2 regions of the Stenotrophomonas sp. GW821-FHT09E08 genome follow, and region 1 is predicted to be linked to the other one. Evidence: riboswitches for the same ligand, from Rfam matches in the RefSeq annotation. Region 1 holds a riboswitch; the other holds the start of a gene.

The links. A riboswitch is a leader RNA that binds a small molecule or an ion and turns the genes downstream of it on or off. The one in region 1 is predicted to bind thiamine pyrophosphate.
Region 2: linked by a shared signal. The riboswitch ahead of AC07M7_RS19390 (TonB-dependent siderophore receptor) and the one ahead of thiC (phosphomethylpyrimidine synthase ThiC) in region 1 are both predicted to bind thiamine pyrophosphate.

Annotation. Positions count from the first base shown of each region.
Region 1 covers NZ_JBWKOO010000002.1:49,578-64,152, reverse strand. Annotated here, with positions in the region: gene AC07M7_RS02755 (FecR family protein) at 1-607, opposite strand, end outside; gene AC07M7_RS02750 (RNA polymerase sigma factor) at 712-1,212, opposite strand; gene AC07M7_RS02745 (hypothetical protein) at 1,285-1,758, opposite strand; gene ppa (inorganic diphosphatase) at 1,947-2,483, shown strand; gene AC07M7_RS02735 (HDOD domain-containing protein) at 2,635-3,756, shown strand; gene AC07M7_RS02730 (hypothetical protein) at 3,820-4,029, opposite strand; gene AC07M7_RS02725 (TonB-dependent receptor plug domain-containing protein) at 4,200-7,046, opposite strand; gene AC07M7_RS02720 (helix-turn-helix transcriptional regulator) at 7,096-7,995, opposite strand; gene AC07M7_RS02715 (winged helix-turn-helix domain-containing protein) at 8,111-10,435, opposite strand; gene AC07M7_RS02710 (ion channel) at 10,695-11,366, opposite strand; gene thiC (phosphomethylpyrimidine synthase ThiC) at 11,500-13,344, opposite strand; TPP riboswitch at 13,427-13,528, opposite strand; gene AC07M7_RS02700 (BCCT family transporter) at 13,775-14,575, shown strand, end outside.
Region 2 covers NZ_JBWKOO010000020.1:29,844-44,418, forward strand. Annotated here, with positions in the region: gene arsB (ACR3 family arsenite efflux transporter) at 1-548, opposite strand, end outside; gene AC07M7_RS19330 (arsenate reductase ArsC) at 562-1,065, opposite strand; gene AC07M7_RS19335 (ArsR/SmtB family transcription factor) at 1,103-1,432, opposite strand; gene arsH (arsenical resistance protein ArsH) at 1,450-2,178, shown strand; gene AC07M7_RS19345 (murein L,D-transpeptidase) at 2,203-2,895, opposite strand; gene AC07M7_RS19350 (hypothetical protein) at 3,050-3,322, opposite strand; partial or broken gene AC07M7_RS19355 (DUF2268 domain-containing putative Zn-dependent protease) at 3,535-4,479, opposite strand; gene AC07M7_RS19360 (OmpO family porin) at 4,686-5,261, shown strand; gene AC07M7_RS19365 (helix-turn-helix transcriptional regulator) at 5,385-6,152, shown strand; gene AC07M7_RS19370 (VOC family protein) at 6,221-6,586, shown strand; gene AC07M7_RS19375 (Dyp-type peroxidase) at 6,710-7,684, shown strand; gene AC07M7_RS19380 (hypothetical protein) at 7,790-8,206, shown strand; gene pnuC (nicotinamide riboside transporter PnuC) at 8,319-8,888, opposite strand; gene AC07M7_RS19390 (TonB-dependent siderophore receptor) at 8,897-11,086, opposite strand; TPP riboswitch at 11,157-11,252, opposite strand; gene AC07M7_RS19395 (phosphotransferase enzyme family protein) at 11,362-12,486, opposite strand; gene AC07M7_RS19400 (glycine zipper 2TM domain-containing protein) at 12,617-13,024, opposite strand; gene AC07M7_RS19405 (XVIPCD domain-containing protein) at 13,271-14,575, opposite strand, start outside.

The DNA of each region.
Region 1 (14,575 bases):
CGGCCGGGCTGGCCACACGCACCCTGCCCTGCCCGACCTGGGTTTCCACCCGGTCATCGCCTCGCGCAACGGTGAACGCGGTGGAGATATCCTCAACCACGCCATTGCCGACACGCACGCTGAAACGCCGCTGCGCGTCCGGACTGACCTCGAACCAGGCGCGGCCACGCAGCAGCTCGATCTGGCGCGCATTCGCATCGAAGCGCACGGCGATCGCGCTGTCGGCATCCAGCACCGCGCGACTGCCATCGGGCAGCTGCACGTTCTGTACGACATGCGTGCTTCGATGGTCGGCCTGCGCACGCAGCCAGGCTTCCGGCCACACCACCAGCATCGCCAGCGCAGCAGCGGCGGCCATCGCCCACCGCAGGCGCTGCGGCCGGCGCCGCACGATCGTCGCGGCCTGTGGCGGACGCGGCCCGGCACTGCGCCACAGCACACGCTCGTGCTCGAAGGCACGACGATGCCCCGGCAGTGCCAGCCAGCACTCGAAGTCGCGCATGCGCGCATCACTGATGTCGCCCGACGCCAACCACGCGATCCAGCCCCGGGCCTGTTCGGCCAGGGCATCGTCGTTGGCGGCGGGCAGCGTGTTCGGCGGGCTCATCGGCTGGCAGAGAGGCGCATTCAAGCGCGGGCAGAGGAACTAGACCGCATGCACGGTCCAGTAATCAAGACGTTTCAGCGAAGGCCTGCCCCAAGCCGGGTCGATCATCGGCCGCTGCGCGCCCAGGCCAGGCGTTGCAGCGCGGAGCGCACGTGGTTTTCGACAGTGGTCACCGACACGCCGAGGCGGCGTGCGATCTCGGCCTGGGTCAGGCCCTGCAGGCGGTTGAGGCGGAAAATGGTGCGGGTCGGCTCCGGCAGGTGGCCTGCGGCATCCAGCACCCGCTGCAGTTCGTCCTGTGCCATCGCCTGCTCTTCGGTCGAGATCACCTCGTCCGGCCCCCACAGGTAATGGTCTGCAAGCAGGCGGTTGCGGCGGGTCGATTCACGGCCGTGGTCGGTGGCCAGGTTGGCGGCCAGCCGGTACAGATAGGCCCGTGGGTTGTCGATGGCCTGGCTGTCGTCGACCCCACGCGCCTTGAACCAGACCGCCTGGATCACGTCCTCGGCACCATTGTCTCCGCCGAGGATGCGCTGCACCCTGCGCAGCAGTGCCGGCCGCTCGCGGATCAGCAGTTCGGTGAGGGTGGCGGCATTGGAGGACATGCGCGAGGCCGGGAGGACAGACGGAAGGCGCCGCGCATGCTACTCCGCTAATGCGAATCAGTCACGTTCTCATCAATGGATGCACTCGGTCAGGCCGTCATAGGCGCTCTGCGACGTGCCCGGCAGCGGATCGTGCAGCGGATTGCGAGCCGCCAGCGCGGCATGGAAGGCCTCCACCCCGGTGCCCGGCATGAGCGGCAGCCGGCACAGCCAGGTCGGCTGCCGGGCCACGATCGTGCCATCGTTGCGGGAGACCTCCAGATCACTGGCGGCAAATGCCCACAGGCACTCCTGGATGGTGCCGCGCACCGCATCGACCGAGCAGCGCAGGCGCAGGGCACGGATGTCGCTGTACTCGCCCTCGCAGAAGGTGTCGCCACAGATGGCGTCGAAACCATGCTGCAACCGGCCTTCCAGGGCGAAGAAGCGGTCCCAGTTGGCCTCCTGGTGCGGGTAGTCGATCAGATCGACATAGGGAAACGCCTGTACCGACGGCGCCATCAGCAGCGCGCAGGTCAGGCCGATCGGCAGGGCAGACACTTTCATGCGGGAGCTCCTCGGGAAGAGGGTTCCAGCCTGCCTGCACCCGGCGTCCCGACAACCCCATCGGGCAACACCTCCCGCAAGGGTGGGCCACTGCCGTGCCGTGCTGTCGGCCCCGCCCCCTGCACAGCGCCCGGCAAAGGCATAAAATGGGGGGCTATCCGTCTATATCCCCCACCTGGAGCACGACCATGGGTCTGGAACTCGTCTCGCCCGGCAAGAACCCGCCGGAAGAAATCAACGTCATCATCGAGATCCCGAAGGACTCGGAGCCGGTGAAGTACGAAGTGGACAAGGAAACCGGCGCGATCTTCGTCGACCGTATCCTGTCGACCCCGATGCGCTACCCGTGCAACTACGGCTACGTGCCAAGCACCCTGTGCGGCGACGGCGACCCGGCCGACGTGCTGGTGGTGCTGCCGCTGCCGCTGGTACCGGGCTCGGTCGTGCGCTGCCGTCCGGTCGGCGTGCTGAAGATGAGCGATGAGGCAGGCAGCGACGAGAAGATCCTGGCCGTGCCGGTCTCGAAGATCTTCAGTGGCTACGCCCACGTGGAAGACATCGCCCAGGTGTCCAGCCACTGGCTGGAGCGCATCGGCCACTTCTTCGAGCACTACAAGGACCTGGAGAAGGGCAAGTGGGTCAAGCTGGACGGTTGGGGCGGCGCCGCTGAGGCCAAGCAGATCCTGATCGAGGCGCACCAGCGCCATCTCGACAGCAAGGCCTGAGCCTGAACCGGATCGCTCCGGCGCAGGCCGTCGGAGCGATGCGGGTCACGTTTCATGACTGCGGCACATCACACGTGCCGCCGTATTAGGTAAATTGCGTCACTTCACACGTCGTCGACATCCATCGTCGAGACAGCCAGGGGAATGTGTCGTGCGTATTCTGCTTGTTGGGGATGCAGCCAGCCTGCCGGCCGAGCTGACCGAATTCATTGCCGATCTTGGGGAAGACTGGCAGCCGCTGACCGCCACCGATGGCCAGACCGCGATGACCGCGGTGGCTACGCAGGGCGTGGATGCGGTGATTGTCTGTCCGCAGTTGCCGGACCTCAATGCAACCACGTTGCTCGGCCAGATCCGGACGCTGCGCCCGGAAACCATCCGTATCGCACTGGTGGATGCCCAGCATGGCAACCGTCCGCCGCCGGCGCGCCTGATCGGTGTCGCCCACCGCTTCCTGCCACTGCCGCTGGCGCCGGAAGTGCTGCTGGAGGCACTGACCAGCCTGGAAGAGCTGCGCGAGGTACTGGACAGCCCCCGTCTGCGCGGTGCCATCGGCCGCATCGAGAAGCTGCCGTCGCCGCCGCACCTGTACCTGAGCCTGACCCAGGCGCTGGAACACGACGACGATGCCGACAGCGCCGACGTGGCCAAGCTGGTTGCTGCCGATCCCGCGATTGCCGCCAAGGTGCTGCAGCTTTCGAACTCGGCGTTCTTCAGCCAGGGCCGCACCATTGCCGACCTGCGCACGGCGGTGACACGCCTCGGCCTGTCGACGCTGCGCGACCTGGTATTGGCCAGCGAAGTGTTCTCGGCACCGACGTTGTCCACGGCCGAACGCAACTCGCTGCAGCAACGTGCCCTGCTCGCCTCGCGGCTGGCCGCACGCCTGCTGCCCGAATCCAGTGCCGAACTGGGCGCAACCGCCGCGCTGCTGGCCGATATCGGCCTGCTGCTGCCGGGTGTACGCAACGAGCGCACCGAGCCGTCGCTGGCTGGCGACGCGCGCCCAGGCCACGCCGAAGCCGGCGCCTACCTGCTGGGCCTGTGGGGACTGCCGATGCCGATCATCGAAGCGGTGGCGTTCCATCTGCAGCCACAGCGTGCCAGCACCCGCAGCTTCTGGGTGACCGGCGCGGTGCATGTGGCACTGGCACTGGTCAATGGCGACCCGGTGGACGAGGACTACCTGCAGCGCGCGGGCGTACTCAACAAGCTGCCGCAGTGGCGCGAGCATGCCAATGCGTTGATGGGACTGATTCCAGGAGAGGCCTGAGTCTCTCCATCACACTGGCAGGACCAATAAAAGGCGCGCCTGCAAAGGCGCGCCTTTTATGCATCAACGCGCGCCGCAGGCGTCCTGCACGCAATGACGATACTGCAGATCGCACAGCACCTTCGACTTGCCTGCGGCCAGGCACTGCTGCCGGAACTCTTCGCAGTAGAGTCCACCACCGCAGACGCCACCGGTCTGGGCGAACACCGCCCCCACCAATGTTGCATAGATCAGTGCAGCAGTAGACAGTTTGTGCAACAGCGTGCTCTTCATCGCTCTCTCCATGTGCAGGCGTCCGGAAGTGGACCCCTTAACTGTGTTGATTACGACGCAGCAGGATCGTGACTTCGCTCACCTTCCAACATGCTTCGGAGTTTCCCTACAAAAAAAGAGGGCGGACCTTGCGGCCCGCCCTCCTGTTACTGCGATTGCACTTCGAACTATCAGAAGCGCTGGGTGTACTTCATGTACAGGAAGCGACCGACATCGAAACCGCCGTAGTAAGCGAAGCTCGAGTTCGGTGCCGAGTACATCAGCGGGCCCTTGTGCGCGAACAGGTTGTTCGCACCGAGGGCGATGGTGGCATCCCACGGTGCCTTCCAGCTGACCTGCAGGTCGTGGAAGGTATTGGAACCGGTACGACGCACCGGAGCCTTTTCGCCGTAAGCGTAACGATCCGGATCGGTGCAGCCGATCGAGATGCACGACTCACGCAGGCCCGAGTAGTAACGCGCGGTGTAGTTCACACCGAAATCACCGTACTGCCAGTTGACGCCCAGGTTCGAACGGACACGGAACACGGTGGTGTCGCCGGACTCACCGACGCGGCCCATCATGATGTTGTCGCCGGCGCTGTTCTGGGCCTGCTCGTCGTACTTGGCGGTGTAGCTGGTCTGCCAATCGATGTTGAACTGACCGATGGCCAGTTCCGGCAGGCGGTACTTGACGCCGACGTCGTAACCTTCGGTCTTCATCTTGCCGAGGTTCGCGGTGCCGTAGGTGATGCCGCTGATGTGGCCATCGGCCGCACGGGTCACGCTGCCGCAACGGGCCGAGTTACCCAGCACGTAGCAGTCACGCAGGATGCGGTCGACGCTGTCAGCGATGATCATGTCGCTGATTTCGTACTTGTACCAATCCAGCGACAGGTCCAGGCCCTGCACCCAACGCGGGCTCCACACCACACCGAAGGTGGTGCTCTTGGAGGTTTCCGGCTTCAGGTTCGGGTTGGCACCGGAGACGAACTGGTCGCCCGACTGGCACGGCAGGGTGGCGCACGGCACGTTGCCCTGGCCCAGCTGCACGTAGTTGGCCGGAGCACCGCCGGCCAGGCAGGCCGCGTTGCCAGCAACACTACCCGGAGCACCAACGGCGCACGGATCGATGTAACGCTCGAAGCTCGAGCTCAGGCCACCGTACAGATCGTTGATGGTCGGAGCGCGGAAGCCCTGGGCGTAGGTGCCGCGGACCAGCAGTTCATCCAGCGGACGCCAGGTCAGGCCGAACTTGCTGTTGGTGGTGCCACCGAAGTTGCTGTAGTCCGAATAACGGCTGGCAACGTTCAGGGTCAGTTCCTTGGCGAACGGCTTGTCCGCAAGGATCGGCACGTTCAGTTCCAGGAAGACTTCGTTCAGGTCGTACTGACCCTTGGTCGGCTTCTGGCCCAGGCCGGTGGACATGCCCGACTGCGCGAAGGCGTCCGGCACGTAGTTGCCTTCTTCCTTGCGGTGCTCGACACCCAGAGCAAAGCCCAGGTCGCCGGCCGGCAGGGTCACGATCGAACCGGCCAGGTTGGCGTTGAAGCTGGTGGTCTTGGTCTCACCACGGGTGGTGTAGGTCGGGAACAGGAAGTCCTGCAGTTCCTGGTTGGCCAGCGAGCCCTGACCATTTGCGCCGTACGGCAGCAACGGGTTCCACGGGCGGCAATCGCCCAGGATCGGCTTGGCCGCGGTGCCGCAGCGTGCCACGCCGCCAGCATCGATGAACGAGGTGCCCATCGCCTGCCCGGCGCTGATCAGACTCATGTCACCACGGTTGCGCTTGATGGTCTCGTTGCGGTTCCACAGTGCGCCGACATCCCAGTCGAAGGTCTTGCCGCCGAGCTCGAAGAAGCCGCTGATGGTCGGAGCGAAGCGCAGGGTCTTCATCTGGCTGTCGGTGGTGCGCGGCACTTCCCACAGGCGGCGACGGACATTGACGTCCTGGCCGACCGGGTTGAAGGCGCTGTCACCGGCCAGCGGCTGGTCCCAGGCGCTGGACTGGAACGGATAGCCTGCGATCTGCTGGAACGTCTGGCGCTCGTTGTAGAGCACGTCGGTGTTCAGGCTGATCGAATCGGTGAAGTCGTAGGTACCGTTGATGTACAGCGACTTGCGCTTGACACCGGTCAGCAGGGTCATCTGCTCGTTGGAGTTGGCGTACTCCGCCGGGGTCATGACGTGGTAGTCATTCGGGTTCTTCGGATCGCCACCCGGGTTCAGGGTCTTCCACACGGCGGTCTTGGAGTCGGAGCAATCGACCTGGGTCGGATTGCACCAGCTGCCGAACTGGCTGATCGGGCTGCCATCGGCGGCGACCGAATTCGGGCCCTTGGCGCCATCACGGCTGTACCAACGGTCCTTGGCCCACACCGGGTCCATCTTCGAGTACTCGGCCGACAGGGTCAGGCTGCCGCGCTCCCCGCGGGCGCCGAGGGTCATCGAGTACTGCTGGGTATCGCCGTCGCCGTCGCTGTACTGGCCGACGTAGACATTGGCTTCGCCACCATCGAAGTTCTTGCGGGTGATCACGTTGACCACGGCAGCGATCGCGTCCGAGCCGTAGATCGAGGAAGCGCCGTCCTTCAGGACTTCAATGCGCTCCACGGCCGACATCGGGATCTGGCTCAGATCCTGCAGGCCCGAGGTGGTCGCGCCGAGGCGCTTGCCGTTCATCAGCACCAGGGTACGCGCGGCGCCCAGGTTGCGGATGTCGACGTAGTAGCCGCCCACGTTCTCGCCGGAAGCCAGCGATTCAGAACGCGAGATGGCCGGGGAACCGGCCGAGGTCAGGTTGCCGAGCACGTCTGCGACGCTCGAGAAGCCCTGCTTTTCCAGGGATTCACGGGTCATCGTCAGGATCGGCTGCTGCGTCTCCATGTTGGCGCCACGGATACGCGAGCCGGTGACCGAAATGCGGTCCAGGTCGGTGGTGCCCTTTGCTTCCTGAGCCGAAGCAAAGGCCGGCGCCAGCGCCAGCGCGATGCCGGCCGGCAGCAAGCCGAACCGCACTGCGGGATTACGAACGTTCATCAATCTCTCCAAGGTACGTGTTAGCAGCGTGTTAAAACACCCCAGCACGTTACGATTGCGTTGCAGCGCTGTATTTGCGCGAACCAACCGGAGACTTTGCAGAATGTGGCGGGAGCAAGCCGCCGTTCTCCCTGAAGCGCGAAGCCGACTGGCCGTAGCGGGCACGGAACGCACGCGCGAAGCTGCAGCAGTTGTCGAAACCACTGGCCGCAGCGACCTCACCGACCATCATGTCGGTGTCGCGCAGCAGATCGGCGGCCCGCTCCAGGCGTAGCCGCGCCGACAACGACTGCGGGCTTTCCTCGTACAGGCTCTGGAAGGTCTTGGACAGGTACCAGCTGGAGAAATTGGTCAGCTCGGCCAGCTCGCCGATGCGCACCACCCGGTGGCTGTTGCCTTCCAGGTACAGGCGGGCACGCTGCATGCGGCCGAACACCTGGCGCTTGCGGCTGCGCGAGCGGCCCGGGCAGCGCTGCACGTTGTCGGCCAGTCCGCGCTGCAGGCCCGCCAGGTGCAGCAGCAGCGGGCGCAGCGCCTGGGCCGGCTGGCCGCTGGCCAGCGCATCGCGCCACAGCCGCAGGGCAACACGGGCGTCGCCGCGGTTCATCCGGCCACGACCGGCATACAGTCCGCAGTCGGCCATCTCGGTCAGCACGCGAAGGGCTTCGACGGTCAGGTTCAGGCCAATGCACAACCCGTTGCGACCTGCCTGCACCAGTGGACGCGATTCCTTCTCGAAGGCGATCCACTCGCCCTGGCGCAGGCGGAAACGCCCTTCCTTGGCTTCCACCCAGGAACTGCCACGTACCTGCATCCAGACAGTGAAGCTGCTGCCAGCGGTCTGCAGGCTGCCCAGCCGTGCCACACCGAGGCAGGTCGGGGCGACATCGTCGAGCGAGCGATCCAGGGAGACGGTTTGGCCGCGATCGGCCAGCGAGAGTTGACGCATGGGGGCACCACGGATTTGCCTAGTACAGGACTCCGTTTTGCCAAATCAGGCGGCACCGCGTCAGGAAAGTCCGACGAGATCGCCACGAATTCGCGGCGAGGTCCCGACGAAAAAATTACGAAGGCCCATTTCCCTTGAACAACAGCAACTTGGAGAAAGCCGGGAACAGCGCGGGCGGGCGTTCAGGCAACCGCATCACACCGATGTCGGCACCATCGCTGACCGCCATCGCCACGAACAGGTCACGTCCATCGGTACTGGCGCTGAGCCCGTTGCCGGCACTGAGCCGTTCTGCGTCCAGGCAGCGCTCCGGTTCCTCGCGACCGACCTGGATCCGCACCAGAGTCGTGCCACAGCTGGTCGATGTGCCCAGGTAACCGATGCTGCTGTTGCCGGCCACGGTCCAGGCCCGGTATCGCCAACGGCTGGGCCGGTCATCACTGATCTGCTGCACGCTGGCCGGCGACAGCGCCGCGTCCACCGACCACAGCCCGCCAGCGGCCAACCGCGTGAACAACACCCGGCCACTGTTGCGGTCGAATCGCGCCTGCGAAACACCATCGATGCTGGCCAGCAGGCGCCATGGCTGCACACTGCGATCGAACAGGCTCAGCCGGGTGCGCTGGTCGGTATCGCGCTCGACCACCAGCAGTTGTTCCGGCGTGGCTCCATACAAGGCCTGCAGGGGCTGCTCGGCCGGGACCGGCAAAGGGTGCAGGCGTTCATCACGCGGGGCGATTTCATAGACCACGGTCCGTCCATGCTGGTCGCGGCCGACCACCAGCAATTGCCGACTGTCGGCCGACCAGTCCGGCGCCTGCCGCGCTTCCGGCCGCAGGCCTTCAATGGGTCGCAGCGAATCAGGGCGCTGCATGTCCGCCCACCACAGCGCGAAGCTGCCGGAGCGATCGGAGGTGAAAACCAGCTGCCGCCCATCCGGCGCGGCCATCGGCTGCCCATCGCGGCCACTGGAAGCAAACAGGCGCTCCGGCGCGCCATTGCCCTGCATCGGCACCTTGAACACGCCGAACTGAGCGCGCCGGTGAACGAAGGCCAGCATGCCACCGTGGCGCGACACTGCCGGCCACTGTGCATCGTCCAGACCGGCATCACGCAGCGTATGCCGCTCGACATCCAGGTAGTAAAGCCGCGCTTCGCTGTCGACGCGGCGACCGAACACGATGGTGCGGCCATCGTCCAGCCAGGCCCAGCCACGCAGCTCGGCCGCTTCGTTGGTCAATTGTTCGGGCACACCACCACTGGCCGGCATGCGCCACAGATCACCCAACTGCGGATTGCGCACGAATACCAGCCACTGTCCGTCGGGCGAATAGCGCGGTGCGTAGTCAAAGTCATCCTGGTCGACGCTGTACTCCAGCGCGCGCCACTGGCCGCTGGCCAGATCCAGCACGCGGATGCCGCGATGTGCGTAGCGCCCGACCATGCTGCCAAACACCAGCCCGCGGCCATCGGGGGTCCAGTCGAAACTGAGCAGCTCGGTGCCATCGCAACGCGTGGCCTGGCGCACTGCACCGCCGGTGGCGCTGGCGACCAGCACCTGGCAGCCACCATCGGCAGAGAAACGCGCGAAGGCGATCTCGCGCCCATCCGGCGACCAGTTCGGGAAACGATCGACCGCGCCGGCCGGTGGCACCAGCAACTGCCGTGCCGGTGCGTTGCCGGAGGTCTGCACCTTGATCGCGCCACCGCCAGTGCCATCTTCGTTGGCGCCTTCATAGGCCACCAGCGAGCCATCAGGTGAGAGCGTGGGATAGGTTTCAAAGCCGCTGGTCGCAGTGATCAGCCGATAGGGTCGTTCTGGACTGCCAATCACTCGCGTGCCGTTCTCCACGGCGGCGTCCACCGCCGAACTGCTGGCCGGTGCCCGGCGAAGCAGCAGCGCGGTCAATACCAGCAACGCAACCAGCATCACCACCCCCACTAGCAGCAGCACGCGACGACGGACATGACGCCAACGGCGACGTTTCTCCTGCACATGCGCAGGCACCACGACAATCGCCGCAGTGGCTGGATGCACTTCCACGGGCTCGTCATCGGGCATCAGCGATGAGACCGGCTCGACATCGTCCAGCACCTGCACGGGCACCAGCAGGCGATAGCCGGTCTTGGCGATGGTCTCGATATAGGCCTGACCATTGTCGTCGTCGTTGCTGAAGGCCTTGCGCAGCTGCGTGACGGCCTGGGTCAGCACATCGTTGGTCGGCAGCGTGTCCGGCCACACTTCGGCAAACAGTTCATCGCGGGTGACGACACGACCCGGCTGCCGCAGCAACGCGCGCAGCACGCCCAACGCCTTCGGCGTCAGCCGGCGCGGGCGACGCGCACCGACGACCTCGACTTCGCGCGAGGACAGAGTGACGGTGCACTCTCCTATCCGGATCCGATCGAATCCGGGGGGCTGGAATTCGCTGCTGTTCATTTTCCGCTACACAGTGGAGACAGGTCCCGGGCAGTGTTCGCCTTCGATACCGTCCCGTCCTGGGAACAGCGAAAAGCCAGACTCCGCACAAAGCATCGGCGCATACCGCAAAAACAATGAAGCGCGCGAATACTAGCCTATGCCGGTTACCTCGCCTATCGCGTGGTCGACATCAGGCTCTCTCTCGCCGACGCATTCACATAATTCGCAACACCATTCGCGCCCTTTTGGGCGCGAAATTTTTATCTGGCGTTCATTTTCAAACGCGCCTCAGCATGGTCAATCCGACCAGTCGCGAAACCACCAAAGCCACGTACATCACGCCGGAAAACTGCTCCAGCATGACCAATGCGCGTGCCTGTGGATGCAGCGGCACGACGTCGCTCAAGCCCACCCCTGACAGCAAGCTGAAGCTCAGATAAAGCAACTCCATCCAGGTGCGCTGCGCCCCCCCGCCCGTGCCCTGGAAACTGCCCGGATACCACTGCTGGCACACAGAGAAAGCAAAGGCGAATGCCCAGGCCAGCAACGTGAACGTTGCACCGGCTGCGAACAGTTCATCGCGTGTGACCTTATGGTCCTGGAGCATGTAGGCGATCAACGCCCCGGCCGTGTAGAAGTACAGCAGGCTCTCCAGCAACTGTGCGGTGGTCAGCAGGGCGCTACGGTCCAGCAGCGCGCCAACCAGCGAGAACACCACTGCAGGGATCGCCAACAGCAGCGCCAACCAGGTGCCCAGCGGACTGCGCTGCACCACCCACAACGCCAGGCCGAGCACCGCCATGCCGAACATGCCCAGTGCCGCACGGCCACTGGCGGTGTCATCCAGCGCCGGATACAGCAGCACCGCCAGCAGTTGTGCGCCCAGCAGCCAGGCGGACGGAATGCGGCGGGCGATGGCCAGCCAGCGGGTAGTCAAGGCAACAGGCATGGCGTCCCTTCCCCGGGGTGATGGGCGGAGGATAACCGGGACGGATGTGAGGCTCCGGTAGCGCCGGACCATGCCCGGCGGCTTTCCTGGACCACCGCGTCGACGGGCATGGCCGGGCGCTACCCGCTCGGGATCAGCTCTGGTGGTAGACCTCGGCACCCGCGGCGCGGAACGCCTCCGACTTTTCCTTCATGCCCGACTCGGCGTACTCGCGCACGTCCTGGGTGATCTTCATCGAGCAGAAGTGCGGACCGCACATCGAGCAGAAGTGGGCGAGCTTGTGCGCATCCTTGGGCAGTGTCTCGTCGTGGAACTCCTTGGCTTTCTCAGGATCCAGGCCAAGGTGGAACTGGTCTTCCCAACGGAACTCGAAACGCGCCTTGCTCAGCGCGTTGTCACGCACCTGCGCACCCGGGTGCCCCTTGGCCAGATCGGCCGCATGCGCGGCGATGCGATAGGCCATGATGCCGTCGCGCACATCCTGGCGGTTGGGCAGCCCGAGGTGTTCCTTCGGCGTCACGTAGCAGAGCATGGCGGTACCGAACCAGCCGATCATCGCCGCGCCGATCGCGCTGGTGATGTGGTCGTAGCCGGGTGCGATATCGGTGGTCAGCGGGCCCAGCGTATAGAACGGCGCTTCACCACACTCGCGCAGCTGCTTGTCCATGTTCTCCTTGATCAGCTGCATCGGCACGTGGCCCGGGCCTTCAATCATGGTCTGCACATCATGCTTCCAGGCGATCTTCGTCAGCTCGCCCAGCGTTTCCAGTTCACCGAACTGCGCAGCATCGTTGGCGTCGGCAATGCAGCCCGGGCGCAGGCCATCACCCAGCGAGAAGGTCACATCGTAGGCCTTCATGATTTCGCAGATGTCTTCGAAGTGCGTGTAGAGGAAGTTCTCCTTGTGATGCGCCAGGCACCACTTGGCCATGATCGAGCCACCACGGCTGACGATGCCGGTAACACGCTTGGCAGTGAGCGGCACGTAGCGCAGCAGCACCCCGGCGTGGATGGTGAAGTAGTCCACGCCCTGCTCGGCCTGCTCGATCAGCGTGTCACGGAAGATCTCCCAGGTGAGTGCTTCGGCGCGGCCGTCGACCTTTTCCAGCGCCTGGTAGATCGGCACCGTGCCGATCGCCACCGGCGAATTGCGGATGATCCACTCGCGGGTTTCGTGGATGTGCTTGCCGGTGGACAGGTCCATCACTGTGTCACCACCCCAGCGGATCGCCCACACCAGCTTCTCCACTTCCTCGGCGATGCCCGAGGACACCGCGCTGTTGCCGATGTTGGCGTTGATCTTGGTCAGGAAGTTGCGGCCGATGATCATCGGCTCGCTTTCCGGGTGGTTGATGTTGTTGGGCAGCACAGCGCGGCCGCGTGCGATCTCATCGCGCACGAACTCCGGGGTGATGATCTTCTGGATCGAGGCACCAAACGCTTCGCCCGGGTGCTGCTGCAGCAGGCCGGCATCGCGGATCGCGTCCAGCCGCTGGTTTTCGCGGATGGCGACGAACTCCATCTCCGGCGTGATGATGCCGCGGCGCGCGTAGTGCATCTGGGTGACGTTGGCACCTGCGCGCGCACGGCGTGGCAGGCTGCGCGCGGGGAAGCGCACCGCATCAAGCTTCGGGTCATGCTCGCGGTCGCGGCCGAACGACGAGCTCAGGCCGTCGAGCTGCTCGGTATCACCACGTTCCTCCACCCAACCGCGCCGCAGCGCCGGCAGGCCGGCCGACAGATCGATGCGCACCTCCGGATCGGTGTACGGGCCCGACGTGTCATAGACGGTGACCGGTGCATTTTCTTCGCCACCGAACAGCGTCGGCGTGCGGGTCAGCGCGATCTCGCGCATCGGCACCAGCAGGTCCGGGCGCGAGCCGGGCACGTGAATCTTGCGCGAACCGGGAATCGGCCGGGTCACGGATTCGGAGAGTTGCTGGGCCTGTTGCTGCAGGGCGGAGAGCTGTGCGTTCATCGGGCATCGTCCAGAAAGGTCAGGGACGAAGCGGCGGCGCACTGCTGCCGCGCGCGGACGGTCCTTGGGCAGAGTCCGGGCACGGCTGCACTGCAAAGCTTCCCTACGCCGGTATGAGCCGGATCAGGTTCCAAGGGACTGTCTCAACCGTGGCCACCAGGCCGCGGTACCCCCGCTTCTTGGCGTGCATTAGAGCATAGAAACCACTGCATCTCCTGGCGATTCATCCACGCATGGCATGGCGCTGCTCCATCGGCATTAACAGAACCGTGACATCGCATTCAGTAACGTGCACGCGCATCGTGCCGCTGCGGCCGGTGTTTCCGTTGCCGTCTTCGCGGCCCCTGCCCGGCTCGTGCTGCATGCCGCCGGCCCCCTCGCAGCAAGCTCTGCTCGCTCCCCTCAATCCCTTGATCGGAGAAGCTCCTTCATGGTGTTTCGCGTTTCCATCGCGCTGGTTCTACTGCTGGTGCTGCTTGCCGGTGTTGCACCGGGGCCCTTCAATGCCGTGGTGCAATCGGCGCTGGCCGATGTCATCCGCAGCGTCGGCTGGCTGTACCTGCTGGTCGTATTCCTTGCGCTGACGTTCCTCATGTACCTGGCCTTCGGTCGCTTCGGCAACCTGCGAATCGGTGGCGAGGACGCCGAACCCGAATTCTCCCGCGCCAGCTGGATGTCGATGCTGTTCGCCGCCGGCATGGGCATCGGCCTGGTGTTCTGGGGTGCGGCCGAGCCGATTTCCCACTTCACCAAGCCTCCGGAAGGTCTTGCACCGCAGAGCATGGACGCGGCGCGGGCTTCGATGCGCTATGCGTTCTTCCATTGGGGCCTGCATCCATGGGCAATCTACGCGCTGATTGGCCTGGCGATGGCCTGGTTCCAGTTCAACCGCAATGGCCGTGGACTGGTCAGTGACATGCTGCAACCGATCATCGGCCGCCACCATCGCGGCTGGATCGGACGCGTGGTCAATATCGCCGCGGTCGTGGCCACCGCGATTGGCGTTGCCACCACGCTGGGCTTTGGCACCATCCAGATCGCTGCCGGCATGGAACGCGTGTTCGGCCTGCACGCGGGTGTGCCACTGCAGCTGACCATCATCGCCATCGCGTTCGTGCTGTACATGGCGTCCACAGCCAGCGGTGTCGAGCGCGGCGTGAAGTGGCTGTCCAACTTCAATCTTGCGCTGGCCGCGCTTCTTGCGGCCACCGTACTGGTGCTGGGCCCGACC
Region 2 (14,575 bases), on a different contig from region 1:
ACCGACAGCAGCAGCGTATCCCACGGCACGGTGATCGCTGACAGGCCCAGCAGCAGTGCAACCACCGGCGCGTAGGCAACCACCATGATCGCGTCGTTCAACGCCACCTGGCTCAGGGTGAAGTTGGCATCACCGCGGCACAGGTTGCTCCACACGAACACCATGGCGGTGCAGGGCGCGGCTGCCAGCAGGATCAACCCGGCGACGTAGCTGTCGATCTGCCCCGGCGGCAACCAGTCGGCGAAGGCATGGCGCAGGAACAGCCAGCCCAGCAGCGCCATCGAGAACGGCTTGACCGCCCAGTTGATGAACAGCGTCACCCCGATGCCCTTCCAGTGCTGCTGCAACTGACGCATCGCGCCGAAGTCGACCTTCAGCAGCATCGGGATGATCATCAGCCAGATCAGCACTGCAACCGGCAGGTTGACCTTGGCCACTTCGGCGACGGCCAGCACCGCGAAGGCATCGGGCAGGACGTGGCCCAGCAGCGTGCCCATCGCAATGCACAGCACAACCCACAGGGTCAGGTGTCGCTCGAACAGGCTCATGGCAGTGGCACCGTCACTGCGTGACGTCGGTCGGCAGCAGCTGGCCGATCCGGTCCAGCGCGTGCTGCAGCGCTTCGCGTTCGGACCACACCGATTCGGGCAGTGCGAGCAATGCGCGCAGGCGTAGCTTCACGATGGCATGAGCCAGCGCGAAGGCTACGGCCTTGTCGGCATCGCTGCCCGCCACGGCCGCCGGATCGGGCAGGCCCCAGTGGCTGCGGATGAAGTCACCGAACACCACCGGGCAGGCCTCCGCTGCGGCTGAGTCGCATACGGTGATGACCAGATTCATGGGCGCTGCATCCATGAACTCGTCCCATGATTTGCTGCGCAGCCCTTCAATGGGCATCCCTTCGGCCTGCAGCTGTGCCAGCGCGAACGGATTGACCCGGCCAGTGGGCTGGCTGCCGGCGCTGAAGGCGGTGAAGCGGTCGCCGCCCCAGGCGCGCAGGGTGGCTTCGGCAAGCACGCTGCGGGCGCTGTTGCCGGTACAGAGGAACAGGACAGAACGGGTCATGGGGCAATCGCCTCGATGGGGCAGGTCGTGTGCGGTATCAGCACTTGCAGGCGGGTGCTGCGGACGAGCACTCGTCGCTGGGTGAGCCCGCGCAGCAGTTGTGCGTGAGGTACTCGATCAAGCCGTTCATGGCATTGAAGTTGGCCCGATAGCACACATGGCGGCCCTGGCTTTCGCTCTCTACCAGGCCGGCCTGCACCAGCTCCTTCAGGTGGAAGCTGAGCGTAGCCGGTGGCACCTGCAGGGCCGTGGCGATGTCGCCAGCCATGCGTCCTGCCGGGCCGGCCTCCACCAGCAGGCGGAAGGCAGCCAGGCGGGTGGCATGACCCAGGGCAGTCAGGGCAGTGATTGCATTCGACGTTTCCATATTTCTAGAATAGTCGAATGAATAAACCAATCACAAGTGCCCACCTGCCGAACCTGGTAGAAGCCTCGCTGCCCCAGCCCGATCACCACCAGCTCGCCGCCGCCGATCTGGGGCCACCACGCATCCTCCTGCTCTACGGCTCGCTTCGGCCGCAGTCGTTCAGTCGCAAGCTGGCGCTGGAAGCCGAGCGGCTGCTGCATTACCTGGGGTGCGAGACCCGCGTGTTCGATCCGCATGCGCTGCCCATGCTGGACAGCGTGGACAAGAGCCACCCCGAAGTGCAGCGGTTGCGTGCGTGGTCGCAGTGGTCGGAAGGCCAGGTCTGGGTCAGCCCCGAGCGGCACGGGACGATCACCGGTGTGTTCAAGAACCAGATCGACTGGTTGCCACTGGAAGACGGCAGCGTGCGCCCCACACAGGGCAGGGCGCTGGCGGTGATGCAGGTGAGCGGCGGTTCGCAGTCGTTCAACACGGTCAACACGCTGCGCGTACTTGGTCGTTGGATGCGCATGCTGACCATCCCCAACCAGTCATCGGTGGCCAAGGCCTGGCAGGAGTTCGATGACGATGGACGAATGAAGCCCTCGCCGTACTACGACCGCGTGGTGGATGTGATGGAGGAACTGGTGAAGTTCACGCTGCTGACGCGAGGGCGGTCGGACTACCTGGTGGACCGCTACAGCGAACGCAAGGGCGATGCGCATGCCGCTGCATTGGCGCGGGCCGCGGGCGCTGCGGCTTCCTGAATTCCTGATCCGCCGATGGGCGCATTACTTGCTTGCGCGCCGCGCGCCCTTCTCGTCTTCGTCCTTGGCATCCCCACGGCTCTGCGCGAACTCCGGGAATGTCTTCGCGATCGAATCCTTGTCCGGCAGGATGTAGAACACGCCGCCCTTCTCGAACGTGGATTGCACAATCTGCTCGTAGAACGCGGGCGTGACGTTGATGCAGCCGTGCGTAACGCGGTTGTCGTCCGGCGAAGGTGATGCCAGCCGTTCGGCGCGCTTCTCTTTCGGGGTGCCTGGCGGAAGCGGGTGCATCGAGACGGCGGAATCGTAGTCCACCCACAGCACGCGTCCGGCATCGTCGGAGGGGCCGTAGCCACCAATGAAACGGCCCGCTGGGGTGGTGCGGTCATGGCCTGGAATCGCACTCAGCGCGAGCTTGGCAACGCCGGGTGCAGAGTGATCGCCGATGGCCGAACCGAACAGCGCCGGTGCCGCGCCGCGCAGCTTGCCGTCGCCGCCGAAGACCAGTACCTGCGCAGCCGCCTTGTCCATGATCGCGAACGGATAACCCTGGTTGTCCTTGCTGGCGACCACCCAGCCGGCCAGTTCGATCACCGTCTCGGAGACGCTCTGGTCAGCGGGAAGTTCATCAACGGCGGCACTCCGCTGTTCAGGCGCTTCCTTGTCCTTGCCCTTGGCGCTGGCTGCGCCGCTGCACGCTACGGCCAGTGCCAACATCAACACAGGGAGGGCACGACGTGCAGGGGAGGAGGAGGTACGAATGGGACGGCTCCTTGCATTGAGACCGCGGGTGGAAGGACGCCAGTGGCCCGCGAAGGCCACTGGTTCCCGATACAGAGGTGGATCAATTCAAACGGTGAGGGAGCGATCAGCCGCGCGGCTTGCGGCCGGCAGGTGCCCTTTCAAGCTGCTGCACGCGGCCTTCGATCTGGTCCAGACGCTGGTTGGCCTGCTGCGCCGACTGGTTGGCGGACTCGGCACTCTGGGCGGCGCCCTGCACCTTTACATCGAGCTGGTCGAGACGCGAGTTGATCGTTGCAAACTCGTTCTTGTAAGAGGCGCAAGCGCCAAGGCTCACGGTGGCGATGAGCGCCACGCTGAGTGCACGGGCCATCTTCATGTGTTGCGAGGTCAGTTTCATTCCACTCCCTCCTTCGTCTGGGGAAGCTGGAATATAGCGGCGTTTGTTCCCGGCGCTACCAAGCGCTTTCAGCTGCAGTTGGAAGACGTGGATGGGCTGTGAAGGTCGGTAAATCAACAAACCTTAACAAGCGGGATCAAGCGAGCTGATCTGCACCGGCGGATCGCCTTGTGCCTGTTCAACATCACCCATTCACCAGCATGAAGCCGGCATCACGGCATCTGCGCCTGCGTGCTTCCGCCTGCTCCGCACGCAGGTTGCCATCCACTTGCTTCCAGCAGCGCTGCAGCGTTTCCAGGCTGGACATTCAGTAGTTCGGCGATGGCGTTGTGCATGTCGGGCGCGCGCGCAATATAGGCATGGGCGATGCGGTAGCCCGTCCAGTAGCCGAGGTCTCCGCGGCGCGTGTCGTCGCCGGGGCCGTTGTACAGCCACTTCGAAAGATCGGTACCCATGCTGTCCTGCAGGAACGCGCGCTCCAGCGCTCACTCGCGACCCTGCGTCCAACGCTGCAGATGCGCGTTGGACGGTTGCCCGGAGATCCGTTCTCCCACGTATTCGGCGCCGCCTTCCACCAGCGTCTGATAGAGCAGGGTGGGCTGCTCGACTTCCACGCGTGCACCAGGCTGTTGCACGTGCACATACTCATGGGCGATCAGATGCACGAAGCGGTCACTTACATCGGCCTGCATCCAGTCGGCGTTGCACAGCGCTTCCAGTCCGATGACCACACCTGCTTCGGTGGTAACGCCACCACTGTTGCCGCGGCCCACCAGTACGGTGACCGAGGGAAAGCGCGCAGACGGCAACAGGGCGCCCAGCTGATCGACGGCAGCGGCGACGCGCGTGCGGATCGATGGCAATGCTGTGGTTCTCGCTTTCGCAAACAGTGACGGCTTGTCCTGGATAGCCCTGGCCAGCCGCTCCATCGAGCCGATACGGCTGTCGGTGAAGCTGCGCAGGGCATCCGTACTCGCATCCAGGCAGCCGTGCTGCAGATCATCGGCGCTTGGGCGCCCGTGGTTGGCGTCCAGCACCTTGAAGAAGCACGTGACATCGTCTGTCTGTACGACGATGCGCCCGGCAGGAACGACGCGCTCAGCCGCCTGTGCCTGCAGCAGCGCGACCGGCGAGGCGATCAGGATCAGCGCCCGCATCAAGCATCGAGCGTGGTGCGCGCAAGAAGCCGCCGGCAATGCCATGCGGAGTTCCCTGAACGGGAACCATATTTATACACCAGTCAGTTCAATATTCAGGGTCGATTAGACCCTCTAACGGATAATTCACACCTGTCGACCGCCTCTTCTCTCTCCCCCTCCCGGGAGGCGGTCGACGAAACCAAAATAATTAAAGGTGTGTCCCGATGAACAAGAATTCGCTGCTTGCCCTGGGTCTTCTGGCTGCTCTGCCGTTCGCTGCATCGGCGACCGATGGCCTGTCGTACAACTACGTTGAAGGCGGCTACGTGAACACCGATGCCAAGGGCGGCGACGCCGATGGCTGGAAGGTGAAGGGTTCCGTTGCGGTGCACCCGAACTTCCACGTCTTCGGCGACTACAGCGCCCAGGAGACCGACAAGTTCAAGAATGACGTCGACCAGTGGCGCCTGGGTGTCGGTTACAACTACGGCATCGCACCGAACACCGACCTGGTGGCCCGTGTTGCCTACCAGAAGTACGACGAGAAGCGCGGCCTGGACTTCAACGGCTACTCCACCGAAGTGGGCGTGCGCACTGCGTTCAACCCGTACGTGGAAGGCTACGTGATGGCCGGCTACGAAGATTTCACCAAGAAGCACGGCATCAACCCGGACGGCGAGTTCTACGGCCGCGTCGGCGCCACCGCCAAGTTCAACCAGAACTGGGGCCTGAGTGGCGAAGTGAAGCTGGCCAAGGCCGGCGACCGCGAGTGGTTCGTGGGCCCGCGCTTCACCTGGTAACAAACGCCTGTCGTTAGTGCGTGTTGTGCTGGCGTGTGACTCTCTCTCTCTCCCACACGCCAACCGAAGCCCGGCCTCGCGCCGGGCTTCACTTTTATGGGCTTCTGGGCGCCACAATGCGGCATGGGCGACCCTTCCTCCCTCGCAGGTACCGGCACGGCCTATCAGGAGCACCGGGCGCCAGCGCCGCTGCGTGGCCATTTCGGCCAGCTATGGCAGAGCCAGCTCGCTGCGGATGCCGATGGCCATATCACCGTGCTGCCCGATGGCTGCGTGGACATCCTCTGGCGTGACGGCGCGTTGTTCGTGGTCGGCCCGGATCGTGTGGCTGCGCATCCGGCGCTTGCACCCGGTGCGCAGGTGCTGGGTGCGCGCTTTCGTCCCGGCCAGGCGTTGGCCGCGTTGGGATTGCCATTGGCCGGCATCATTGGACAGGCGGTGCCGTTGGCCGATCTGAAGGGCGGATGGGCCACAGCAGCCGCTGCATCCATTGGCGATACCGCGCCGGCCCAACGATTGCAGCGGATGGCGCAGTGCCTGCAGCAGCACATGGGCGCGGCGGCCCTCGACGTGCAGGCGCAACGGGCGCATGTGTTGTTCCACGCGCTTGGCCGTGGCCAAGCTACGCTGGACGAGCTGGCGGCAGGCTTGAACCTGAGCCCGCGCAGCCTGCGCCGTTTCAGCCAGGCGCAGTTCGGCTACGGCGCCAAGACGCTGGAGCGGATCCTGCGCCTGCAACGCTTCCTGCGCCACAGCCGTGGGTTGCCGCAGCATTCGTTGGCGATGCTGGCCGTCGATGCCGGCTATGCCGACCAGGCCCATCTCAGCCGCGAGGCCCGCGAACTGGCCGGCATGACCGCACGCGAACTTCGCGGGGAGTGGGGACAATGATGGCCGTTTCGTTCAAGACCGGCAGACCACGCTGATCGATGCTGCAGGCTCCAACCACGGAGTCCACCATGAGCCACGCCACCCCCGGTGCCGAACGCCGCATCGACAACATCGAATTCAACGTCGCCGACATCGCCCGCAGCAAACGCTTCTACGGCGAGGTATTCGGGTGGTGCTTCACCGACTACGGCCCCGCCTATACCGAGTTCGACGATGGTCGCCTGAAAGGTGGTTTCGTTTCCGACGCGCCGGTGCGTGCGCACGGTGGTCCGCTGGTCATTCTCTACTGCGCGGACCTGGCGGATGCGCAGCAGCGCGTGGTCGCTGCCGGTGGCGAGGTGGTGCAGGCGGTATTCGCCTTCCCCGGTGGCCGTCGCTTCCACTTCCGCGATCTGGATGGCTACGAGCTGGCGGTCTGGAGTGATGTGGATTGAGGTCTTCGTACCTTCGCCGGTGGACGGAACGAGAACCGCTCCGTCCCCGGTCAGGTGGTTCCGCTATGATCGCCCGCACATCGCTACACGCGATGCGCCCGCCTCAAGCCAGCAGGAACCGTCGTGAACTCCCAGCCCGCACCGATCACCGCCGTCAACCACACGCTCGACAACGAGCCGCAGCAGATCACCGCGCCACTGACCCATTCGGCGGCGTTCCTGGTGCTGAAGGTGAAGGATGACGAGGCATCGATCGCAAAGGCGCGCGAGGTACTGGCCAGCACCGATGACCTGATCAAGAACACCGCCATCCGCGAGATCGAGCGCACCTTCACCTGCAACGTGGCCATTGGCCACCGCGTGTGGCAGCCGCTGGTGGGTACCACGCCGCCGCGTGAGCTGGCGCCGTTCCGCGAGATCAAGGGCGCGACCCACACCGCGGTGTCCACGCCGGGCGACCTGCTGTACCACATCCGTGCGCGCACCATGGACCTGATCGTGGCGTTCGAGCGCAACCTGCTGATGGCGTTCGGTGATGCGGTGGAAACGGTCGATGACGTGGCCGGCTTCCGCTATTTCGATGGCCGCGACCTGCTCGATTTCGTCGATGGCACCGCCAACCCGGAAGGGCTGTCGCTGCCGGAAGCCACCATCGTGGGCGAGGAAGACCCGGAGCACGCCGGTGGCAGCTACGTGGTGGTGCAGAAGTACCTGCACAACCTCGATGCCTGGCGCGCACAAAAGACCGAAGCGCAGGAAGCGATCATCGGCCGCACCAAGCACGACAACATCGAGCTGGATGATGCGCCGGCCGATGCGCAGAAATCGCACAAGACGCTGTGCACCATCGAGGATGCCGACGGCGAGCACGAGATCCTGCGCGACAACATGCCCTTCGCGAACCCGGGCCGTGGCGAGTACGGCACCTACTTCATCGGCTACACGCGCCGCCTGTGGGTGATCGAGAAAATGCTCGAGCGCATGTTCATCGGCAATCCTGCGCCCCTGCACGACCGCATCCTCGACTTCTCCAACGCCACCACCGGCGTGACCTTCTTCGCGCCCTCGCGCAAGGTGCTGGCCGACCTGGGCGACTGATCGCGCCAGGCCTGCGGTCTACGCGCCGGCCATTACCGCCCGCCATCTGCCTGTCATCTACCGCGCCGACCATCAGACGTTGGATGGAAGCGCAGGAGGCTGGCGATGGTCATGGCAGGAAACAGGACCGGCGCGCGCCGCTGGTGGCGGCCGTTGGCCGCGCTGTTCGGTGCGCTCGCACTTGGAAGTGCCAGCGTTTCCGCGCAGGAGGCTCCCGCACACTGGATGGCCTATGCCGCCGCCGTGGGCGGCCAGCTGCAGCAGCGCCTGCAGCAGGAGCAGGATCCGCGGGCGCAGCGCGTGCTGGAATGGATGCAGGCACACCCGGATACGCCGACGCCGTTGCCGGTGAGCGTGTGGATCGCGGCGGATGGCCGCATTTCGAAACTCGAATTCGGCAGCCTGCGCGACGCCCAGATCGACGCCGACCTGCGCGCGACATTGCAGTCCGCGCCGTTGCAGGCCGCCCCACCGGCTGACATGCGCCAGCCGCTGCGGCTGGGCCTGCTGCTTACCCAGTAGATCCACGCCATGCGTGGATGGGCCTGGCTGGTAGATGCCGACCTTGATCGGCAGGCGTGCGCCAACCAAGGTTGGCGACAACCGGTAAACCCCGGCCACGCACGGCGTGGCTCTACTGCGTTGCCACCTGCGGTTCACGCGCAGCTGCGCTCCATGCGCGCAGCCCGAACACGGCCAGGCCGAGGAAGAACACGTACAGCGCCGCGGTCACATGCAGCGACTTGAACAGGTACGCACCCACGTACACCACGTCCACCGCGATCCACACCCACCAGCAGGCCACGTGGCGGCGTGCCTGCCACCACTGGCCGACCAGGCTCAGCGCGGTCAGCATCGCGTCCAGCCACGGCAGCGCGGCATCGGTGAAGGTGTGCATGGCCGCACCCAGCGCCACGCCACCGCAGAGGCCGATGGCCAGGTCGCGCAGCAGCTTGCCGCGCGCCAGTGGCACGATGCGGACGCTGCCCTCGTCGGCGGCGTGCTGCCGCCAGTTGAGCCAGCCGTAGACCAGGAAGCCACCGAAGGCGACCTGCAGCAGGGTGTCCGAGTACAGCTTGGCCTCGGCGAACACCAGGCCATACAGCATCACCGACAGCAGCCCCACCGGCCACGCCACCAGCCGGCGCTTGGCCATCAGCCAGACGCCGAGGATGCTGCACAGCGCGGCGGCCCACTCCAGCATCAGGCCGCTCACAGCGCGAACGTCACCGACAGGCGGGCCTGTCGCGGTGCGCCGGGGAACAGGTAGTAGTCACCGCCGCTGCTGCCGGTATCGCGCCAGTAGAAGCGGTTGAACACGTTGTCCACCGACAGGTTCCAGGTCACCGCACGCTCGTGCAGGCGATGCTGGAAGCGCAGGCCGGCATCGAACACCGAGTAGTCCGGTGCGCGCACCCCACCGTCGGCGCGGGCGACATTGGCACCGGCATAGCGCCAGCCGCCGGTCACGTCCAGGCCCTGTACGAACGGCAGCGCATAGGCCACGTGCACGCTGGCGCGCACCTTCGGTACGTTCACCAACTGATGGCCTTCATAGGCCGGGGTGCCGGTGTCGCGCGCGCGCGCCTGCAGCACGCTAGCGCTGGCCACGATCTGCAGCGCATCGGTCAGCTGGCCATTGGCGGTCAGCTCCAGGCCGGTGTGGGTCTGCTTGCCTTCCTCGACGAAGGTGTAGCCGACATCGCTGCCGTCCGGCTTGGCGTACTGGTACGGCTGCGAAATGCGGAACAGCGCCGCGCCCAGGGTCAGCGCCTCGACCGGCATGTACTTCACACCCACTTCCAGCTGCCGCGACTGCACCGATGGCAGGAAGGTATCGGCGTTGCTGGTCCAGAACGGCGCTTCCTGGCCCAGCGAGATGCCGCGCACATAACTGGCATAGGCATTGAGCTGGTCGGTGGCCTTCCACACCACGGCGGTCTGCGGCAGGAAACGCGACAGGCGGCTGTGCCGCTGCGGGGTACCACGCTTGTCGTAGGCACGCTCGTCCAGGCGCACGAAGCGGCCGCCGGCCAGCCACTGCCAGTCATCACCGAAGCTCATCCGGTCCAGCGCGAAGAACGCGGTCTGGCGGCTGTCCAGGCGTCGTGCGGACGGCCCTGGCATCTTCGGCGACGGTTCGAACACCGGCACCTGCGCATCGTGGATGTTGCTGGTGCCGACGTACTCGTTGACGCTCGGGCGCTTGTCCACGGTGCGGCGGAAGTAGTCGGCACCGATGGTCAGCTCATGGCCGACGCTGCCGGTCTCCAAGCGGCCGCGCAGCTCGGCACGGGCCTGCTGGTTGCGGCGGGTGTCGTCCGGGCTGCGGTAGTCGTAGACGTCGTAGTCGCCATTGGGCGCGAAGTAGTTGCCCGGCACACTGCCATCGGCGCACTGCGCGGCGTAGTAGCAACCGTAGGCGAAGGCGACGTTGTCATCGATGACCGAGCGGCTGTGGCCGACCGAGACGCGCGACTGCCAGGCATCGTTGAAGTCGTAGGTATGCAGCGCGGTGATGTTGGTGCTGGCAATGTCGACCGGACGCTGCCACGGCTGGTAGCCCAGCAGGAATTGGCGATCCACGCCGTGTGGCAGCTCGCGCGCGCCCAGCAGCTGGTAGCCGGACACCGAGCGCTGAGAACTGGTCTGGTAGTTGGCATCCACTTCCAGCTTGCCGCGTTCGCCGATCAGCCAGTCGGCGGCCAGCGAATAGAAGTTGCGACGGCCATCGGCGTGCTCGACATAGGAATTGCTGGAGTCCCATGCGGCATTCAGGCGCAGGCCGAAACGCGGAGTGATCCAGTGGCCGACATCGACGGCGACGTAGCGCGAGCCTTCCGAATCGGTGCCGAGCGTGGCGCTGCGCACTTCGGCCGGGCGCTTGCCGATGTAATTGATGATGCCGCCGGGCGCCATCACGCCTGCGGCCAAGCCGGCTTCACCCTTGAGGATCTCCACCGACTGCACGTTCTCCAGCGCAAGGCGCTGTTCGCCGGCGATGGACAGGCCGTTGAAGCGGTAGCCGGTGGCGGCGTCCAGCGCGAAACCGCGGATGGCGATGTTCTGGTAGTAGCCCACCGGCGCATAGGCATCACCCAGCGAGGCATCGTTGCTGGCCAGCTCGGACAGCGAACGCACCTGGCGGCGGTCGAGGTAGTCGCGCTCAAGCACGTTCACCGACGCCGGCGTGTCCTTCCAGGAACCACCACCGAAGGCGTTCACGCGTGAGGTATCGGCCTTCGGCTTGCCGGCCTGCACGCGCACCGCCGCCAGTTCGGTCGGCGAACGCTCGGCGCCGGTGGCAGCCGCATCGGGGGACGCCTCGGCTTCGCTGGCGTGCAGCGGCAGCGCGGCGCAAAGGGCGAGGGAGAGCAGGGTGGGGCGCAGGCAGCGGTTCATTCGGTTCGTCTTCGGACAACAAGGGAGACGAAGCGACGGCGCGCAGGTGCACCGGCCCATGACGGGGGTGTGGCTGCGGCTCAAAGCTCCCTACGCCGGTGCAAACCGGATCAGGTTCCAAGGGACTCTCTCAGCCTGGCAGATCCAGGCACCCCCGCTTCAGGTGACCATTTCACTACAAATGGTACGGATTTGCGAGCCGGTGCCCTTCAGGCAGCGGGGTCAGAGCCCTTTCCGCAGGAAAGGGCTCTGACCCCCACGGTGCGCCAACCGGGTCACGCCGCTGCGTGCAACGCCTGCAGCAGTGCCTGTCCCGGCGCGCTGTGGAACCACGCCGGATGCCCCAGCATAAACGGCTGCCACGCCACATCCGCGTTTGCGGTGGAGCCGGTGATGCCTTCGAAGTATTCCACTTCGGACAGTGCGAAGTCGAAATGCACCATCGGCAGCAGGTCGGCCAGCAGCTGCACGCGTGCTGCCGACAGTGGCTGTACCTCGCGGTAGCCGTCGAGCAACGCCAGTGCGATGTCGATGCGCACCGCCTCCAGGCCGCGCTCCAGTTCCAGCCAGGCCACCGCGTTGCGCTCGATCGCGGTGGCGAGGTCGAACAGTGCGCTGGTGGGCGAGGCCAGGCCGAAATCCAGCACGGTGCTGACCTGCCCATCGCGCCACAGCAGGTTGGAAACATGCCAGTCGTTGTGCGCCCACAGCCGCGGTTCGTCACGCAGGCGCTGGGCCAGGCCGGCGTGCCACGGCAGCACGTCGCGGCGAAGCTGGGTTTCCCACGGAATGCGCGCGAGGTAGCGGGCCAGACCCGGTCGTGTGGGCAGTTCGGCTTTGATCGCGGCGATCGGATCGTCGGCGCGGATCAGGTCGTCGCGCGCCACCAGCAGATGGGTACTGCGTTGTGGCGCGTGATAGCTGGCGGCGGCACAGTGCAGCCGGGCCAGCATGCGGCCGGCTTCGCGGGCCTGCGCGACATCGGTCAGCAACGACCACGACACGGCATCGCGGTACAGGTCCTCGCCCACGCCCACGGCATGCAGCTCGAAGGTCCATTCGCCGTGCTCGACTGCGGTGTGGCCATCGGCTGCCGCAAGCACCTGCACCACCGGTACGCCGGCGGCAGCGAGATGGACGATGAAGTGGTGTTCTTCTTCCAGGCAGGCGGCGCTGCGCACGCTGTGGTGGTGGCGCTTGATGAACACCGGTCCGCGCGTGCCATTGACGATGGCGGCGGCCGACAACGGCCGAGGACTGTGCCAGTGCGGCTGGCTGCCCGCATCCAGCTGCGGAAAGCGCTGGCGCAGCCACGCGAGGTCTGCGGTGCTGATCGGCGGCCAGTCGGCAGCGACCTCGTCGTTGTTGAGGCCCTGCACCCGGTGGGAAGAAGAAGTCATGCCGCAGCCCCAAAGGGGGAAAATCACATCCAAGGCTGCGCATTCAACGCCATGGCCGCCCGCAACGCAAACGGGCGGGTCATCGACCCGCCCGTCGTCACATGGTCATCGGCGGTACCGCCGCGCCGGGTTACCAGCCGCGATGGCGGCCGCGGTCGTGGTAGTAACGGTTGTCGTAGTAGCGCTCGCGCTGCCAGCGACGGTCGTCACCGCGGTCGTAGTAGCCGCTGCGGTAGTAGCCACGGTCGTAACGGCGATCGTAGCGGTCGTCGTAACGGCGATTGTCGTAGTAACGACGGTCGCGGCGGTCGGAGGTGGTCAGGTTGCCGATCGCGCCGCCGGCCACGGCACCGCCGACAGTGGCAGCGGGATCACCGTTGGAGAGCAGGTTACCGGCCACGCCACCGACCACGGCGCCGACCAGGGTGCGCTTGTCCTTCCTCGACATCGCGCTGGCATCGCTGACCACGGCCACACCGGCCACCAGTGCCAGAGCCATCGCCAGACCACGGAAGCTGAGTGCGGAAGTACTGAGCATGTTCGTTCTCCTGTGAGGTGCATGCCACGCTGGGCAGGGAGGGCGCGGGGCGCCCCGGCTGCCGTGATGTCCACGCTGGCGTTCCAACATTGCCGGAACATTGCCTGGTCCACCGTGCGGCTTGCGCATTCATCTAGCGGCAGGCGGCATGAAGCAAGGCTGAAAGCGGCCTCGGCCGCTCAGCTGGCAGAAAGGGAAAAGGCCACGCGGACGTGGCCCTCCCTTCTCTCCCAAGGCGCCGCGGGCTTAGACGCCCATCGCCTTCTGGGCCTGCCGGGCCTGCTCCTGCTGGGCATCCTGCTGCTGGTGCAGCACGTTCGGGGCGCCCTGCACGGCACCGCTGCTGAGTGCCAGGCTCTGCTCGCTGGCCGTACGGGTGTCCACCGCCGCGCGAATGGCGGCCGGGTCGCCGATGGTGCCCTGCACGGCGAACAAGCGCTCACCGTTCGGACTGGGTACCACCGAATCGATGCGCTGCAGGCCGGCGGCATGCGCCTCCTTGGTCAGTGCCGCGGCGGCGCTTTCCAGCGCGTGGCGGTCCTTGAAGGTGCCGGCCGGCATCAGTTCCAGGCCCTTGCTGGCCTGGATGAACAGCGGATTGCGCGGGTGCCGTTCGTCGTTCAGCAGCGGGCGCTCGCGGGCGTCCTTGATCGCTTCCAGCGTCTTTACCCCGACAATGCCGTCGGCGACCAGGCCGTTGTCCTTCTGCAGCTGGCGCACCGCCGCGTCGGTGTTGCGGCCGTAGCGACCGTCTTCGACCAGCGGCTTGCCATCGGCCCCGGCATAGCCGAGGTGGCCCAGCTGTTCCTGTACCTTGCGCACGCCCTCGCTGTGCGCGCCCTGCTTGTACAGTTCGGCGTGCGGCGTGGCAGCTGCCTTGTGCTCGGCCGCGGGCCTGCCCTGGGTCTGCTCGTGCGACTGGGTGCGGTTCTCCAGCAGATCGCGGGCCCTGGACAGCGGGTCGGAGGCGTACAGCTTCCAGTTCGGATGGTCCTTCACCTGCTTCAGGTAGTCCTCGACCGGCATGGTGTGCACGCCCTTGCTGCCGGTGGACTGGCTGATCAGCAGCTTGTCGGTGTTGGGATCGCGCACCACCATCACGATGTGGTCGATGCCGTTCCAGTGCTCGTGGCGGGTCTTGGCCGTATCCAGGCCGATGATCATGCCTTCCTTCAACGCATCGGGCTTGAGGATCGCGTCGCGGTCAAGCAGCACGCCGGACTGGTCGAACGCCTTGCGCACGATGCCGCCGGAACCGAGGTTGCCCAGGTCGATGCGATCAGCCTTGCCGAACACCGCGTGCCCGGCCTTCTGGTTGATCTCGTCCATGGTCCGGTTCTGCAGCGTGCCGACCCAGCCGGAACAGTCGATATAACCCTGCTCGACGTTCTTGCCGGTCTTGCCCGGTACGTACAGCGCGTGGCCCGGAATGTTGATGGCGTACCTGACATCGTCGTACTTCACGCCGGCCTCGTAGGCGGCCTGCAGTTCAATGCCCGGCCTCGGCGTGGCAGCCGCCGTTGCGGTTGCCGCCAGCGTGGCTGCACCAGC